Regions from separate parts of the Aurantimonas sp. NFXS3 genome, predicted to be linked through region 1. Evidence: riboswitches for the same ligand, from Rfam matches in the RefSeq annotation. Region 1 holds a riboswitch; each other region holds the start of a gene.
The links. Region 1 has a riboswitch for thiamine pyrophosphate ahead of thiB (thiamine ABC transporter substrate binding subunit). Riboswitches for the same ligand answer to the same signal wherever they lie in the genome.
Positions count from the first base shown of each region.

Region 2: linked by a shared signal. The riboswitch ahead of thiO (glycine oxidase ThiO) and the one ahead of thiB (thiamine ABC transporter substrate binding subunit) in region 1 are both predicted to bind thiamine pyrophosphate.
Region 3: linked by a shared signal. The riboswitch ahead of thiC (phosphomethylpyrimidine synthase ThiC) and the one ahead of thiB (thiamine ABC transporter substrate binding subunit) in region 1 are both predicted to bind thiamine pyrophosphate.

Region 1 is NZ_JAGDDZ010000002.1:836,175-841,208, forward strand. Features, by position in the region: gene J3367_RS09095 (hypothetical protein) at 1-121, opposite strand, end outside; gene J3367_RS09100 (GGDEF domain-containing protein) at 325-1,407, shown strand; tRNA gene J3367_RS09105 (tRNA-Arg) at 2,537-2,613, opposite strand; gene J3367_RS09110 (thiamine diphosphokinase) at 2,690-3,331, opposite strand; TPP riboswitch at 3,543-3,639, shown strand; gene thiB (thiamine ABC transporter substrate binding subunit) at 3,690-4,724, shown strand; gene thiP (thiamine/thiamine pyrophosphate ABC transporter permease) at 4,755-5,034, shown strand, end outside.
Region 2 is NZ_JAGDDZ010000002.1:554,889-559,922, forward strand. Features, by position in the region: gene pnp (polyribonucleotide nucleotidyltransferase) at 1-843, shown strand, start outside; gene J3367_RS07735 (hypothetical protein) at 947-1,243, opposite strand; gene J3367_RS07740 (LysR substrate-binding domain-containing protein) at 1,350-2,243, shown strand; gene J3367_RS07745 (DUF2937 family protein) at 2,369-2,881, shown strand; TPP riboswitch at 2,942-3,067, shown strand; gene thiO (glycine oxidase ThiO) at 3,218-4,195, shown strand; gene thiS (sulfur carrier protein ThiS) at 4,192-4,389, shown strand; gene J3367_RS07760 (thiazole synthase) at 4,434-5,034, shown strand, end outside.
Region 3 is NZ_JAGDDZ010000004.1:296,607-301,640, reverse strand. Features, by position in the region: gene J3367_RS13690 (alkaline phosphatase D family protein) at 1-1,117, shown strand, start outside; gene J3367_RS13685 (septal ring lytic transglycosylase RlpA family protein) at 1,339-1,728, shown strand; TPP riboswitch at 2,040-2,167, shown strand; gene thiC (phosphomethylpyrimidine synthase ThiC) at 2,289-4,097, shown strand; gene J3367_RS13675 (hypothetical protein) at 4,205-4,381, shown strand; gene J3367_RS13670 (polysaccharide deacetylase family protein) at 4,457-5,034, shown strand, end outside.

The sequences.
Region 1 (5,034 bases):
CTGCCTCCGGCACCATCCGGGGATGCAGGTCGACGGAGCGCAGAGCGCTGTCGAGCTGTTTCAGATCCTCGGATCGCCCGAAGACACCGAACAGGCCGAGGGACGATCGTTGTCTGGTCATGGCGCGATCCTGCATCGACGGCATTGTACGGTCACGGGAGCGGTCGCACGGCAGCGAAGAAGGCCCCGGCCAACCGGTCTCTCCGCGGGCCCGAATTTCTTCTGCGGCCGATAGCCGTGTCGTTCCCGGTGTTTGTGGCTTCGTAACCCGTCGCGGCTATTGCAGATAGAGGCGGCAGGATCGGAGCCAGAACTTTGCCAAATATGGGTTTCTTTCTCGGCGTCGTGAACGGCCTCGGCATCTTCGCGCTGGTGACGATGATGTATGGCTGGGCCCTGCGCAAAGCCGAGCCGGGGCTTGGGCGAAGCCTTGCACTGGGCCTCTTGTTCGGTGTCGGGGCATCGCTGTCGATCGCCAATGCGGTCGAACTGGCGCCGGGCCTGCGGATTGACCCGCGGGCGGTCATGCTGGTCCTGGCGGCCCCATTCGGCGGACCGGGAGCCGCGACGGTGGCCGCGCTGGTCACCAGTCTTTTCCGGCTGCATCTCGGCGGCTCGGGTACGATGAGCGGGATCGCGAACATCGTGGCCATCGCGGCCATCGGTGCCTATTTCGCTCATTTCGTTTTCGAGAAGATGCAGCCGGCCCGCACCCGCGACCTCCTCGTGCTCGGCCTTCTCTGCAATGTGCCGTTTCTCTTCATCCTGACGGTGCCCGTCGACAGCGCGTCGCAGATCTTCCTGCGGACCATCGGTCCGATGACGGTTGCCGACGTGATCGGGGTTCTCGTCCTCGGTCGCTTTCTCTGCAGCGAGCGCAAGGCTTTCGTCTTTGGCCGGGCGCTGGAGGCGGAGGCGTCGACCGATCCGCTGACCCTTCTGCCCAATCGCCGCCATCTGGAGCGTCGCACCAGCGAGATGGTGGAGGTGGCACGGCGCAATGGCCGGCCGATCTCGGTGCTCGTCATCGACATCGACCGGTTCAAGCAGGTCAATGACACATATGGCCACGATGTCGGGGACACGATCCTCTTGAAGGTGGCGGATGTGGTCCGGGCCAATGTCCGCAAATCCGATGCGGTTGCCCGCTTCGGCGGCGAGGAGATCGTTGTGGCGATGGCGGATGCCACCCCGGCAGCGGCCCTGCAGACCGCCGAACGGATCCGGCTTTCCGTGGACGACAAGGTCTTCCATGGCGACCAGGAGAACGGCAACGTGACCGTCAGTGTCGGCGTCGCCACGCAGGAGGGGGAAGACCTGTCCTTCAAGCGCCTCTTCAAGGCCGCCGACGAAGCGCTCTTCCTCGCCAAGGACCGCGGCCGCAACCGCGTGGAAGTCGCGATATAAGGAAAGCCGGCGGCGGGCAGAGGGAGTGTACCAGTTCCGACACCGGCGACGGGGTGGCATGAGGATGCGGCACAGGTTTGACCAGTGCGTCCGGTCGGGTCCGCCACCAACTCGCCGAGGTCTTCTGAAGAGATTAGAAAAGTAAACCGATTAATGACGATAACGCGCTCCAGACCGCCCAGAGCATAACGCCGGTCGTGAGTACCAGTAACGTCGTTGCGAGCAAGCAGCCTTTCAGGAAGTCGTAATCCCAGGTGACGCTCACAATATCATGCGGCCGCCGGGCAGTCCTCTCCGCCGGGCGTTGGAGCGCCTTCTGCGTTGCTGACGAATTCTCAACATTGGTTTTGGCCGACATGAGGATGCGAGAACGATTCTGGACCCCTCGCTGTATTAGCGTCGGAGCAGACGTGGCCGTTAGCGGGCGAAGATCAAAAGGCGAGCGGCGCAGGTCGATACTAATGGGGATCCAGTGATGCCACGCAAAGATCCGTCTCATGAAGTCCATGAATGTATGCATGTATTTTGGATTGGTTCTTTCTGGCTCATCCATCCTGAGTGGATGACCTCACTGTTTGGACTGGTCCTTGATCTACGACGCAGGCGGATGGACCACATAAGGAGAGAGCGTCAATTCCAGGGACGGATGCTTCCGGCGAACTCCGGCTGTAAGCAACACGATTGTTGGCCGCGACCTAGTGCTCTCCACTCCGCCGATACCCCGAGACAATTATGGTGCAACATCACCGGTTGGCCTGCATCTCACGTCATAGACAGATTCGCGTTGTATTTCTGAGGGCACACATCCCATCCCCTCACTGCAGATGCAAGTGGCCTTGTTTGGATAGAGTGTTAGATGACCCCTGCTTACTAAAATACTTAACGGTCACGGGGAGTTCACGGTGAACCGGTGCGTTGAAGGCGCGCTGGCGGGGCGTTGCATCGTGCCGAAGTGTACGAGGGCCAGCGTCAGCACTAGCAATCGAAGCAACGCTTCGGGAGAATCGGCACATTAACAGACTGGGATCAGCGGCTGCTCAACGCGATGTATTCGGTTGTCGCTTGTATATCCCCGTGCATGGGTACGCGGCGAGGAGCCGCGTGGCCCTGCCGCAGGGCGCAAAGCAATTGGTGATCCCGACTGGATTCGAACCAGTGACCCTCAGATTAGGAATCTGATGCTCTATCCTGCTGAGCTACGGGACCGACCGCGCGCAACCTAGTCGAAGGCGCAGGGTTCGCCAAGTCTGCTCGCGAAGCTCTTGTGCGGCGATATTGCGGATCAGCGGACCTTGGGATCGGCCTGGGCGACGAGCAGCGCCGTGCCTTGGCGGATCGTCACGGCGATCGGCCCCAGCGCTTCGTTCGACTGGGTGAGGATCGAGTGGAATGGCAGGTCGACACCGTCGAGCGGCCATTTCGCGCCGGAGATCGTCAGCCCCGAAAGATCCGAGAATTTCAGGATCGAGAACTGCGTGCCGGGCGCAAGATCGAAGGCGCGGCGGTCCGGTCCCAGTGGCCAGGCGCGTTCGATACCGTCGAACAACTCCACGTCGATGCCGCGGGCGGCATAGCGCAGGGCCAGGATCAGATGTGCAAAGGCGTGGTCGCTGCGCGGGCCGCCGAGCGCGCCGACCAGAAGCAGGCCGGTCGCGCCACGCGTCAGCGCCGCCTCGATGGCGATCTCGCCGTCGGTCATCGCCTTGTCGCGGGGATAGGGTTCGCGGGGCAGGCTGGTCAGTTCGATCGCCGGTCGCGGCGGGCTGGAATCGAAATCGCCGACCCAGAGTTCCGGCGTAACCTGCAGTTCCGCAGCATGGCGCAGGCCATCATCCGCGGCGATGACCCGCGTGCCCTCCACCGCATTGATCAGCGCAGGGGTCGGGGCGATATGGCCGGCAAGGAGAATGGAAAAGCGCGACATCGCGGCTCGCCTACAGCATCGGGCCGCAAACGCCAATCGGCTGCTTCGACCTCGTAAGGAGATTGCCGGCCAGGGCATCGTCTGCTCGCAACGTCGGCGCGCAGCCTGGCAGTCTGACGCGAGAGCTCGGCACCGGGGCAGGGCAGAGCTGTCCCTTGGCTCAGGGGCGCGGCCGCCCTTGCCGGCAAGCGGCGTGGCCTCTAAGTCTTCCCATGCTCACACGGGGTGCCTTCGGGCTGAGAGGCGCATGCCGACCCGTCGAACCTGATCCGGCTCATACCGGCGGAGGGATGCGGGCGTCGGCGGGTGTCTCGCGGATGCTTTCGTTTCGAAAGCCGCCGTCTCGAAAGGCACCATCATGGCCCGACCCGTCTTCCTCCTGCCGCTGTCCGTTCGCCATCTCGGCGTTTGCGCCGCCGCCCTTCTGGCCGGCGTGACCGGAGCGGTCGCCCAGGCCGACAAGCCGGTGCTCACCGTCTACACCTATGAGAGCTTCACGCCCGAATGGGGGCCGGGCCCGAAGATCGAGGCGGGTTTTGAAGTGGTGTGCGCCTGCGATCTGCAGTTCGTTGGGCTCGAGGACGGCGTCGCGATCCTCAATCGTCTCAAGCTCGAAGGCCCCTCGACCGAAGCCGATGTCGTCCTCGGCCTGACCACCGATCTCATCCCCGAGGCCAAGGCGACCGGCATGTTCGCGCCGAGCGGGGCGGATCTCTCGGGTCTCGACGTGCCGACCGGCTTCTCGGACGACATCTTCGTCCCTTACGACTATTCCTATCTCGCCTTCGTCTACGACAGCGAAGCGATCGCCGAACCACCGGCGAGCCTCGACGATCTGGTCAATGGCGATCCCGAGGTGAAGATCGCCATCGAGGACGCGCGGACCTCGACGCCCGGCCTCGGCATGATGCTGTGGATGAAGAAGATCTATGGCGACGAGGCCGCCGCCAAATGGGCGCAGCTGTCGAAGCGCATCCTGACCGTGACGCCCGGCTGGAGCGAGGCCTATGGCCTGTTCACTAGCGGCGAGGTGCCGATGGTTCTCAGCTACACGACATCGCCCGCCTACCACATGATCGAGGAAGACACCGACCGCTATCAGGCCGCGGCCTTCGCGGAGGGCCACTACCTGCAGATCGAGGTGGCGGCGATGCTGAAGACGACCGAAACCGCCGAACTGGCGACCCGCTTCCTCGACTACATGCTGACCGCCGAGGTGCAGTCGCTGATCCCCACCACCAACTGGACGTTGCCGGTCGCGGACGGCATCGATCTGCCTGAAGCGTTTGGCCGCCTGGTGCAGGTGGAGACGCCGCTGATGATCGATCCGGAAACCGTGGCGGCGAACCGCAAGGCATGGACGCAGGAATGGCTCGAAGCGATCGGCCGCTGACGATCGAGCGCGCGTCCCGGTGAGGCGTTCATGACCGGTGCTGCGGATCGTGCCTGGCGGATCGGCCTCGGCCTCGGCGCTGCCGGTATCCTCGTCGGCTTCCTCGCCGGTGCCTTCGTCGTGCTTCTCTTTGCGACCGGCGCCGTACCCGATTTTCGGGCGGTGGCCGGCGATCGCTATCTCCTCGGCGTCGTCCTGTTCACCCTCGAGCAGGCGGTGCTGTCGACCCTCCTGTCGGTGGTGGGCGCCATCCCGCTGGCACTGGCCCTGCATCGTGCCCGCTTTCCCGGTCGCCGTGCGGTGCTGCGCC
Region 2 (5,034 bases), 280 kb from region 1:
TCCGAGGTCACCGAGTCGAACGGCTCGTCCTCGATGGCGACCGTCTGCGGCACCTCGCTGGCGCTGATGGATGCGGGCGTTCCGCTGAAGCGTTCGGTGGCGGGTATCGCCATGGGCCTGATCAAGGAAGACGAGCGCTTCGCGGTGCTGTCGGACATCCTTGGCGACGAGGACCATCTCGGCGACATGGATTTCAAGGTCGCCGGCACCTCCGAGGGCATCACCTCGCTGCAGATGGACATCAAGATCCAGGGCATCACCGAGGAGATCATGCAGATCGCCCTCGACCAGGCCAAGGGCGGCCGCCTGCACATCCTGCAGGAGATGGGCCAGGCGCTGTCGGAAAGCCGCGCCGAGCTGGGCGAGTTCGCCCCGCGCATCGAGGTCATGCAGATCCCGACCGACAAGATCCGCGACGTCATCGGCGCCGGCGGCAAGATCATCCGTGAGATCGTCGAGAAGACCGGCGCCAAGATCAACATCGAGGATGACGGCACGGTGAAGATCGCGTCGTCCTCCGGCAAGGAGATCGAGGCGGCCAAGAAGTGGATCCACTCGATCGTGGCCGAGCCGGAAGTCGGCGAAGTCTACGAGGGTACGGTCGTCAAGACCGTCGAGTTCGGCGCCTTCGTGAACTTCTTCGGTTCGCGTGACGGTCTCGTCCACATCTCGCAGCTCGCCGCCGATCGCGTCGCCAAGACGACCGACATCGTCAAGGAAGGCGACAAGGTCTGGGTCAAGCTGATGGGCTTCGACGAGCGCGGCAAGGTTCGCCTGTCGATGAAGGTCGTCGACCAGGAGACCGGCCAGGAGATCAAGAAGGGCGAGGAAGACGCCGCCTGATCAGGCCGTCTCTTCGCTGACAGAAAGAAAGGCGCGTCCCTCGGGGCGCGCCTTTTTCGTTGGGGTGAGGCCGGGGCTCTGGCTCCCGGTCGGTACGTGCGCGTCAGACGGACCGCTGGCGCGGGCGTCGCGACGAACGCTTCTGCAGCCGGGCGATCGCGTCGAGCGCGTCCACCGTGAGCGGCAGCCGCGCGACCTCCTCGACCTGCGGACGGGTCAGGCCGGTGACGTCTTCCAGGATGTGGTCGTCGACGCGCAAAAGGGTGTTGAAGGCGTCGCGGCAAAGCCGCTGCCGGCGCTTCTCCACCGTCCAGTTATGCAGCCAGCCGACAAGGCCGGGCTGACTGTGGTGTGCTTCGTCGAGCCGGATGGGCTGGGGCAGGGCCGAATGATGCAGCATGAGAACCTCCAATTGCCGATAGACAAAATGTGAGGGTTTCTCATTGATGAGACAAACGAGAAGGAGTAAGCCTAGCGGCAAGTTTCGCTAACAGGAGGCTCCGCCTGTGCTGACGCCCACTCTGCCCAATCTCGACATGGACCTCGCCCGCACGATGGTGGCGATTGCCGACACCGGCAATTTCTCGCGCGCCGCCGAGCGGGTGCATCGCAGCGCGTCGGCGATCAGCCTTCAGGTGAAGAAGCTGGAAGACATGGTCGGCCGCGACCTGTTCCGCCGCGATGCGCGCAGCGTGGCGCTGACCGCCGATGGCGAGATCTTCCTCGGCTATGCCCGTCGCCTTTTGAAGCTGAACGACGAGGCCTTCTCGCGCTTCCTGTCGCCCTGCTGCGAGGGTAGCGTGCGGTTGGGCGTGCCCAACGACAATGGCGTGGTCGCCATGCCGGAAATCCTCCGGCGCTTCGCGCGGACCCATCCCAAGGTCGAGGTGGAGGTGCGGCTGGACCGCACCGAGGAATTGCGGCGGCGCTGCTGGTCCGGGGAGCTCGATCTCGCCGTGTACAGTCACGACGAACGCCTCGACGGGCCGGACTACATCCATTCCGAGCCGCTGGTCTGGGTGGGGGCGCGCGGCGGGCTCGCCGTCGCCGAGACGCCGCTGCCGCTCGCCCTTGCAGATGCCGGCTGCGCCTGGCGCGGCATGGCGCTGGCGGCGCTGGACGCTCGCGATATCGACTATCGCGTCGCCTATACCAGCGAGTTCTGCACCGGCCAGCTTGCGGCCGTCGCCGCCGACCTCGCCATCGCGCCGCTGCCGATCAGCGTCGTGTCGGACGACATCGTGCAGCTGGGCGCCGAACGCGGCCTGCCGCCGCTGGGCAATTACCGCATGACGCTGGCCCGCCGCGACGGCGCCGGCCCGGTCGCCGATGCGCTGGCCGCCCATGTGACCGCCAGCTTCTGCGCCATCGCCGAACGCGGCACCCGCCTGTTCGCCTGACGGACGCGGGGACTGGTATGATCAGGCAGCAGGCGTATCGTGGCCGGGGGCGCGTCGTCTGACGCGAGGCCGGCGATCGTCTGTGCGACCGGTGCGCCGGAGAAGCCTTGAGGGAGGATGAGGGAATGCCGGGGCTGATCATCCGCGTCGTGGCGGCGCTGTTTCTCGGGCTCGTCTCCAGCCAGTCGCTGGAATTCACCCAGCAATATCTGCAGCGTCTCGGCGGCGCCGTCGACGAATTGCGCAAGGTCGTGGAGCGTTTCGACGCCAGCGCGGCGGCCTCCGACCTGTCGCGCAGCGAGGCGGTGGCGCGGTTGCGCGAGAACCGCGACGCCTTCGTCGCGCGCCAGGGGGCGGATGCCGAACAGACCATTGCCCGCTATGACGCGGTGGAGCGGCGCTATCGCAGCGTTGCCGAATCGGCGCCCCTGTTCCGGCCCTTCGTCGCGGCGGGCGATCCGGACTGGGAGATCGCCGAGCGCGCCGCCGCCGACTATCGCCCGGCCCTGCCGATCACCGTCGAGGGATTGCTCCTGGCCGTTGCGGGTTTCGCCCTCGGCTGGGCGATCGGGGCCGGCGGCCATGGCGCCGCGCGCATGCGCCGGCGTCGCCGCGAGCGTCGGCTGGCGTCGAGCTGAGCCGGCGCGCGCGATCTTGGCGCGGCGGCGTTGACAGGGCCGCCCGGGAAGCACAGATTCCGTCCATCCAAGGGGAGTTCCGGCAGGGAACTGAGAGGCCATCGGCCGCCGAAAGGCGTGAGCGCGTGGCGACCCTTCGAACCTGATCCGGTTGAGACCGGCGGAGGGATGGAATGCGGGGGCCCTTGGCCTGCGGCTCACCGCAGGCGAGCGCCGCGCCGCCGATCTTTCCCCTGTCCATCAGCCGGATCTCCGAGACGCGTCGAGGAGGATCGAGACAATGGCCGACCGGGCCGCCTGTTTGCACCCCGCCTGCCGCATCGGCGGGGCCTGACCATGCGGGTTGCCGTCATCGGGGCCGGCGTTGCCGGGCTCGTCACCGCGCTGGAACTCGCCAAGCGGGGCGCCGACGTCGCGCTGTACGAGGCCGCACCGGAACTGGGCGTGGCCGCGGCGTCGTGGCTGGCCGGCGGCATGCTGGCGCCGCGCTGCGAGGCCGAGAGCGCCGATCCGGCCATCGTCGCGCCGGGTCTGGCGGGGATCGACTGGTGGTCGCGGCATGTGCCGGACGTCGCGCGCCACGGTACGCTGGTGCTGGCGCCTTGGCGCGACCGCGCGGACCTTGCCCGCTTCGCCCGCCGCACGCGCGGCCACAAGCGGCTCGACGCCGAGCGGATCGCGGCGCTGGAGCCCGATCTCGCCGGCCGCTTCGCCGAGGGCCTGTTCTTTGCCGAGGAAGCCCATCTCGATCCGCGCCGGACGCTGGAGGCGCTGGCCGAACGGCTGCGCGAACGCGGCGTCACGCTGCATTTCGGCCGGCGCGTCACGGCCGCCGATCTCGACCATGATCGCATCGTCGATGCGCGCGGCATCGCGGCACGACCGGAGCTGCCGCGGCTGCGCGCGGTGCGCGGCGAGATGGTGTTGCTGCGCACAAGGGAGGTGTCGCTGGCGCGGCCGGTGCGGCTCCTGCATCCGCGCTCGCCGATCTATGTCGTGCCGCGCGCGGACGGGCTGTTCATGGTGGGGGCGACCATGCTGGAAAGCGACGACGATCGCGGCATCACCCTGCGCGGCACCGTCGAGCTGCTCAACGCCGCCTATGCGCTGCATCCGGCCTTTGCCGAGGCGGAGCTGGTGGAGACCGGCGCCGGCCTGCGGCCCTCCTATGCCGACAATCTGCCAAAGGTGACGCGGAACGGCCGGGTGGTCAGCCTGAACGGGCTGTACCGCCACGGCTTCCTGCTGTCGCCGGCCATGGCGGCGGAGGCCGCCGCCGAAATCTTCGCAGAGACGCTGAAGGACGCATCATGAGAATTTCCGTCAATGGCGAGGAGCGCAGCGTCGAGGCCGCCACCCTCGACCGGGCGCTCATCGAACTGGGTTACGAGGGCGCCGTGGTCGCCACGGCCCTGAACCGCGACTTCGTGCCGAAGGCCGAACGCGGGACGGTGCGCCTCGCCGAAGGCGACGCCATCGAGATCATCGCCCCGATGAAGGGAGGCTGAGCATGGACACGATCGACACCGACACGGCGAACGCCGTGACCGGCATGGACATCTATGGCCGCCGCATCGCCTCGCGGCTGATGCTCGGCACCTCGCTCTATCCCTCGCCGCAGATGATGACCGACGCGATCAAGGCCTCCGGGGCCGGCATCGTCACCGTCTCGCTGCGCCGTGAATCCGGCGAGGCGCGGGCCGGCCAGGCCTTCTGGGAGCTGATCCAAGGCCTCGGCCTCGACATCCTGCCCAACACGGCCGGCTGCCATACGGCCCGCGAGGCGGCGACGACGGCGCAGATGGCCCGCGAGATCTTCGGCACGGACTGGATCAAGCTGGAGGTGGTGCGCGATGCCGAGACGCTGCAGCCCGACGTGTTCGGCTTGGTGGAGGCGGCCCGCATCCTGACCGGCGAGGGCTTCAAGGTGTTGCCCTATACGGTGGAGGATCTGTCGGTGGCCGACCGGCTGGTCGAGGCCGGCTGCCGGGTGCTGATGCCCTGGGGCGCGCCGATCGGCTCGGGGCTCGGGCTGAACAATCGCTACGGCCTGCGCCAGCTGCGAGCGCATTTTCCCGACGTGACGCTGGTGGTCGATGCCGGGCTCGGCCTGCCGTCGCAGGCGGCCGCCGCCATGGAGCTCGGCTATGACG
Region 3 (5,034 bases), on a different contig from region 1:
GCGCGACATCGCCGAGCGCGACGCCATGTGGACCCGGCTCACCGCCGAGCACGACCGCGCTCCGTTCTCCCTGATGCTGCAGGGCGGCGACCAGCTCTATGCCGACGACGTCCTCGCCTGTCATCCGGATGTACAGCGCTGGACCAGCCTGAAGCCCGACGAGCGCGGGACCGTACCGCTGACCGAGGAGGCCCGCGCGGCGATCCGGCGCTTCTATTTCGAGCGCTATCTGATCAGCTTCGCCCGGCCCGCCATGGGGGCGATGTCGGCCCATGTGCCGTCCGTGTCGATGTGGGACGACCACGACATCATCGACGGCTGGGGCAGCCATCCGGCGGCGCTCCTGGACAGTCCCGTCGGGCGCGGCCTGTTCGAGGCGGCGCGCGAGATGTTCCTGATCTTCCAGCTGGCGGCGGATGAGGCCGACCTGCCGGCGATCGCGCTGGACCGGCAGGCGCGCAGCCTGGGCGTCGCGGTGCGCTATCCGGGCCTGACGATCCTCGCGCCGGACCTGCGCAGTGAACGCCGCCCCGACCGGGTGATGGGGCCGGTCGGATGGAAGAGCTTCGAAACGGCCTTGGAGACGACGCCGGAGCCGGACCGGATCGTGCTGATGTCCAGCGTGCCGGTGCTCGGGCCGCGGCTGAGCTGGGCCGAGCTCGTCGCCGGCATCGTACCGCGGGTCGCCAAGCTGTCCGACGATCTGCGCGACCAGTGGCAGAGCCGGGCGCATCGGCGCGAATGGATCCGCTGCCTGCAATGCCTGGCCGATCGCGCCGAGCGGGCCGTCGGCGGGCTCGTGGTCGTCTCCGGCGAAATCCATCTGGCGACGCGCGGCGAGATGCGGCTTCTGAACGGGAGTGTGATGCACCAGCTCGTCGCGTCCGGCATTTCCCACCCCGCGCCCGGGCCGGCCTATCCGTTTGCGCTCGGCCTTCTCGCCCGTGTCGGCGAGAGCCCACTGCGCGGCCGGAAGATCCGCTTGCGGCCGCTGCCGTCGCGCCGCGCGACCTATACGAGCGAGCGCAACTACCTCGTCCTGTCGCAGGACGGCATGGACTGGCAGGCCGAATGGGAACTCGAAGACAGCGGCCGGACCCCGAAGCTGGCGGTCTGACCGGTTAAGGCGTCACCGGCGCGAATGCGACATGGCTGTCGCATTCAGTACAGGGCTCGGACGGAAATTCTTCGTTTGGGCTCAGGACGATACGCCAGGGCCCGAAAAGTTCCGCTGTCGTAGAAAGACCCTATTGCTGCCAGAGTCCGTCCTTTTTCTCGTCACAGGAATTGACGAAGGAGGCGGCGTCGCAAACGTCGCATCTCAAGGACATGCCAAGAATGAAGTTTCTGCCGAAGGCCGCTCTCGCGGCTGCGCTTTTCGCCGGAACGATGGTCGGTTCGTACTCCGTCGCAATCACTCCGGTCGTAGCCGAAACGAAGTCCGCGGCCTCGGGTTCCGCCTCTTATTACGGAAAGCGCTTTCATGGTCGCCGCACGGCGAACGGCGAAAGCTTCAACATGAACTCCATGACGGCGGCTCACAAGACGCTGCCCTTCGGCACCAAGGTGCGCGTCACCAACCGTCGCAACGGCAAGTCCGTCGTCGTGCGCATCAACGACCGCGGCCCGTATCATGGCGGCCGGATCATCGACCTGTCGCGCGCCGCGGCCTCGAAGATCGGCATGATCCATTCGGGCACCGCCAAGGTCAGCCTCGACATCCTCTAGGGTCTCGGCTTTGCCGACCGCATGACGGGGCGCTGGCCGCCCGCATGTGACACCATCTCGTCCGACGGCGCCGCTTGCGCCGCGGACCGCCCGCGACACGCATCGCGGGTCTGGCTCGGGCTTTGCCCCTGACCGCCTCCCGGTCGTCCCGGCCCGCGGCGCATCGCCTGCGTCGCCGCCGCGATGTCCCGATCGGCCGCTGCCGGTCCTGCTTCCTGTCTTCCCGTTCCCTGCCTCTTCCTGTGACGTGCCGATCTTCGGTAACGACCGCTGCAACCGCTGTTGACACCCCCACGGGGACTGCTACCGTCCGCTCGTCCAAGGGGAGTTCCGGCAAGGAACTGAGAGGCCGACGGCCGCCGATCATCGGCGAAGCGCGCGGCGACCCTACGAACCTGATCCAGTTCATACTGGCGTAGGGATGGGAAAGCCGCCGACCTCTCCGGCCCGCAATGCGGGCCATGCCCTCAACGACAGGGGCGATCCGACAGGCCGACGAGAGTTTTCGATCACCGAAAGCAGAACTGGATCTCCGACGCGAGCGCGACTGGAGAACCAAGATGAATGCCGTGACACCCACCGTCACCGCCGGCCCGCTGCCGGCATCCCGCAAGATCTACCTGGCCGGAACGGCCTTTCCCGACATCCGCGTGCCGATGCGCGCAATCACCGTGCATCCGACCGCGGGCGAGCCCGACGTCATCGTCTACGATCCGTCCGGCCCCTATACCGACAGCCAGGTCGAGACCGACATTGCCAAGGGACTGCCGCGCATCCGCGAGAGCTGGATCGCGGCCCGCGGCGACACCGAATTCTACGAGGGCCGCGCGGTGCAGCCCGAGGACAACGGCAATCTGCCGGCCGAGAAGCTGACGCCGGAATTTCCGGTTCGCAACGCACCGCGCCGGGCGACGGGCGGGCGCGCCGTGACCCAGTACGAATATGCCCGCGCCGGCATCGTCACCGCCGAGATGGAGTTCGTCGCGATCCGCGAGAATCTCGGCCGGGCCGAGGCAAAGCGGGCCCTGGAGCGCGACGGCGAGCCGTATTCGGCGGCGATCCCGGATTTCATTACCCCGGAATGGGTGCGCGACGAGGTCGCCTCCGGCCGCGCCATCATCCCGGCCAACATCAACCATCCGGAAGTCGAGCCGATGGCGATCGGCCGCAACTTCCTGGTCAAGATCAACGCCAATATCGGCAATTCCGCCGTCACCTCCTCGATGGCCGAGGAGGTGGAGAAGATGGTCTGGGCGATCCGCTGGGGCGCCGACACGGTGATGGACCTGTCCACCGGCCGCAACATCCACAACATCCGCGACTGGATCATCCGCAACGCGCCGGTGCCGATCGGCACGGTGCCGATCTACCAGGCGCTGGAAAAGGTGAACGGCATCGCCGAGGACCTCACCTGGGAGGTCTTCCGCGACACGCTGATCGAGCAGGCCGAGCAGGGCGTCGACTATTTTACCATCCATGCCGGGGTGCGGCTGTCCCATATTCCGCTGACGGTGGACCGCACGACGGGCATCGTGTCGCGCGGCGGCTCGATCATGGCGAAGTGGTGCCTGCATCACCACCGAGAGAGCTTTCTCTACGAGCATTTCGAGGAGATCGCCGATATCTGCCGGGCCTATGACGTGTCCTTCTCCATGGGGGACGGCCTGCGCCCCGGCTCGATCGCCGATGCCAACGACGCGGCACAGTTCGCCGAGCTCGACACGCTGGGCAAGCTCACGAAGATCGCCTGGGCCAAGGGCTGCCAGGTGATGATCGAGGGGCCGGGCCATGTGCCGATGCACAAGGTGAAGGAGAATGTCGATCGCCAGATGCGGGTCTGCGGCGAAGCGCCGTTCTACACGCTCGGACCCTTGGTCACCGATATCGCGCCGGGCTACGACCACATCACCTCGGGCATCGGCGCGGCGATGATCGGCTGGTTCGGCACGGCGATGCTCTGCTACGTCACGCCGAAAGAGCATCTGGGCCTGCCGGACCGCGACGACGTGAAGGTCGGCGTCGTCACCTACAAGATCGCGGCCCATGCCGCAGATCTCGCCAAGGGCCACCCGGCTGCGCAGCTGCGCGACGACGCGCTGAGCCGGGCGCGCTTCGAGTTTCGCTGGGAGGACCAGTTCAACCTCTCCCTCGACCCGGAGACGGCGCGCTCCTTCCACGACCAGACGCTGCCCAAGGAGGCGCACAAGGTGGCGCATTTCTGCTCCATGTGCGGCCCGAAATTCTGCTCCATGAAGATCTCCCACGACATCCGCGCCGAGGCGCAGAAGGAGGGCATGGAGAAGATGGCGCAGAAATATCGCGAGGGCGGCGATCTCTACATGCCTGCCGGCGACGTGCCGGCCGAGTAGGGCGCAGCGAAGCGGAGGCGGCGGTGTGCTGCCGCCTCCCGTGTCCCCAGTGGAACGGGGCGGGCACGCTGGTGGTTAGGCGTTCGACTGCATCAGGAGAACGCACGATGGCCGATCCGAAGGCCCCCAGACACGACCAAAAGCCCGCCGATGGCGGCGTCCTCGACAATGCGCTGCAGCGCACCGACAATTCCTTTGCCGGCAAAGAGCCCGACGAGCGGCTGATCGGCACCGATGTTCCGGACGACGAACAGGACGCCGAGGAAGACGAAGAAAGAGACTGACCGTCTCTTGCTCTGGCCGATCGGTCGCGCCGCGCAGCAATTGCCCGGACGCCCGATCGCCGCTAAAGCCGCGCCATGCGGAACGCTGACGACCTTCTGAGCGAACTCGACGCTTGGCACGATGCCGGCCGGCGGATCGACATGTGGTGGCGGGACGACGATGCGATTGCCGCGACGCCGGCGCTCGAGGCGCTGGTCGCCGCCGCGCACCGCCATGCCGCACCGCTGGCGCTGGCGGTCATTCCCGCGGGGCTGACGGACAGCCTGGTCGCCCATCGGGGCGATCCGCTCCTGACCGTCCTCCAGCATGGCCACGCCCACAGGAACCACGCCGCGCCCGGCGGACGCGCCGTGGAATGCGGCGGCGACCGGCCTTTGGCGGAGGTGCTGGGTGAGTTCGACGAGGGGCGCAGCCGCTTGGCGGCGGCATTCGGCGACCGGCTCGTGCCGGTGATGGTGCCGCCCTGGAACCGCATCGAGCCGGCGGTGGCCGAGGCATTGCCGGCCATGGGCTATGCCGGCATCTCGGTATTCGGGCCGCGCCAGACCGCCTCGCCGCAGGCGGATTGCCGCCATGTGAACGCCCATCTCGATCTTCTCACCTGGAAGGGCGGTGCCCGTTTCGCCGGGCACGACAAGCTGGTCCGGCTGGC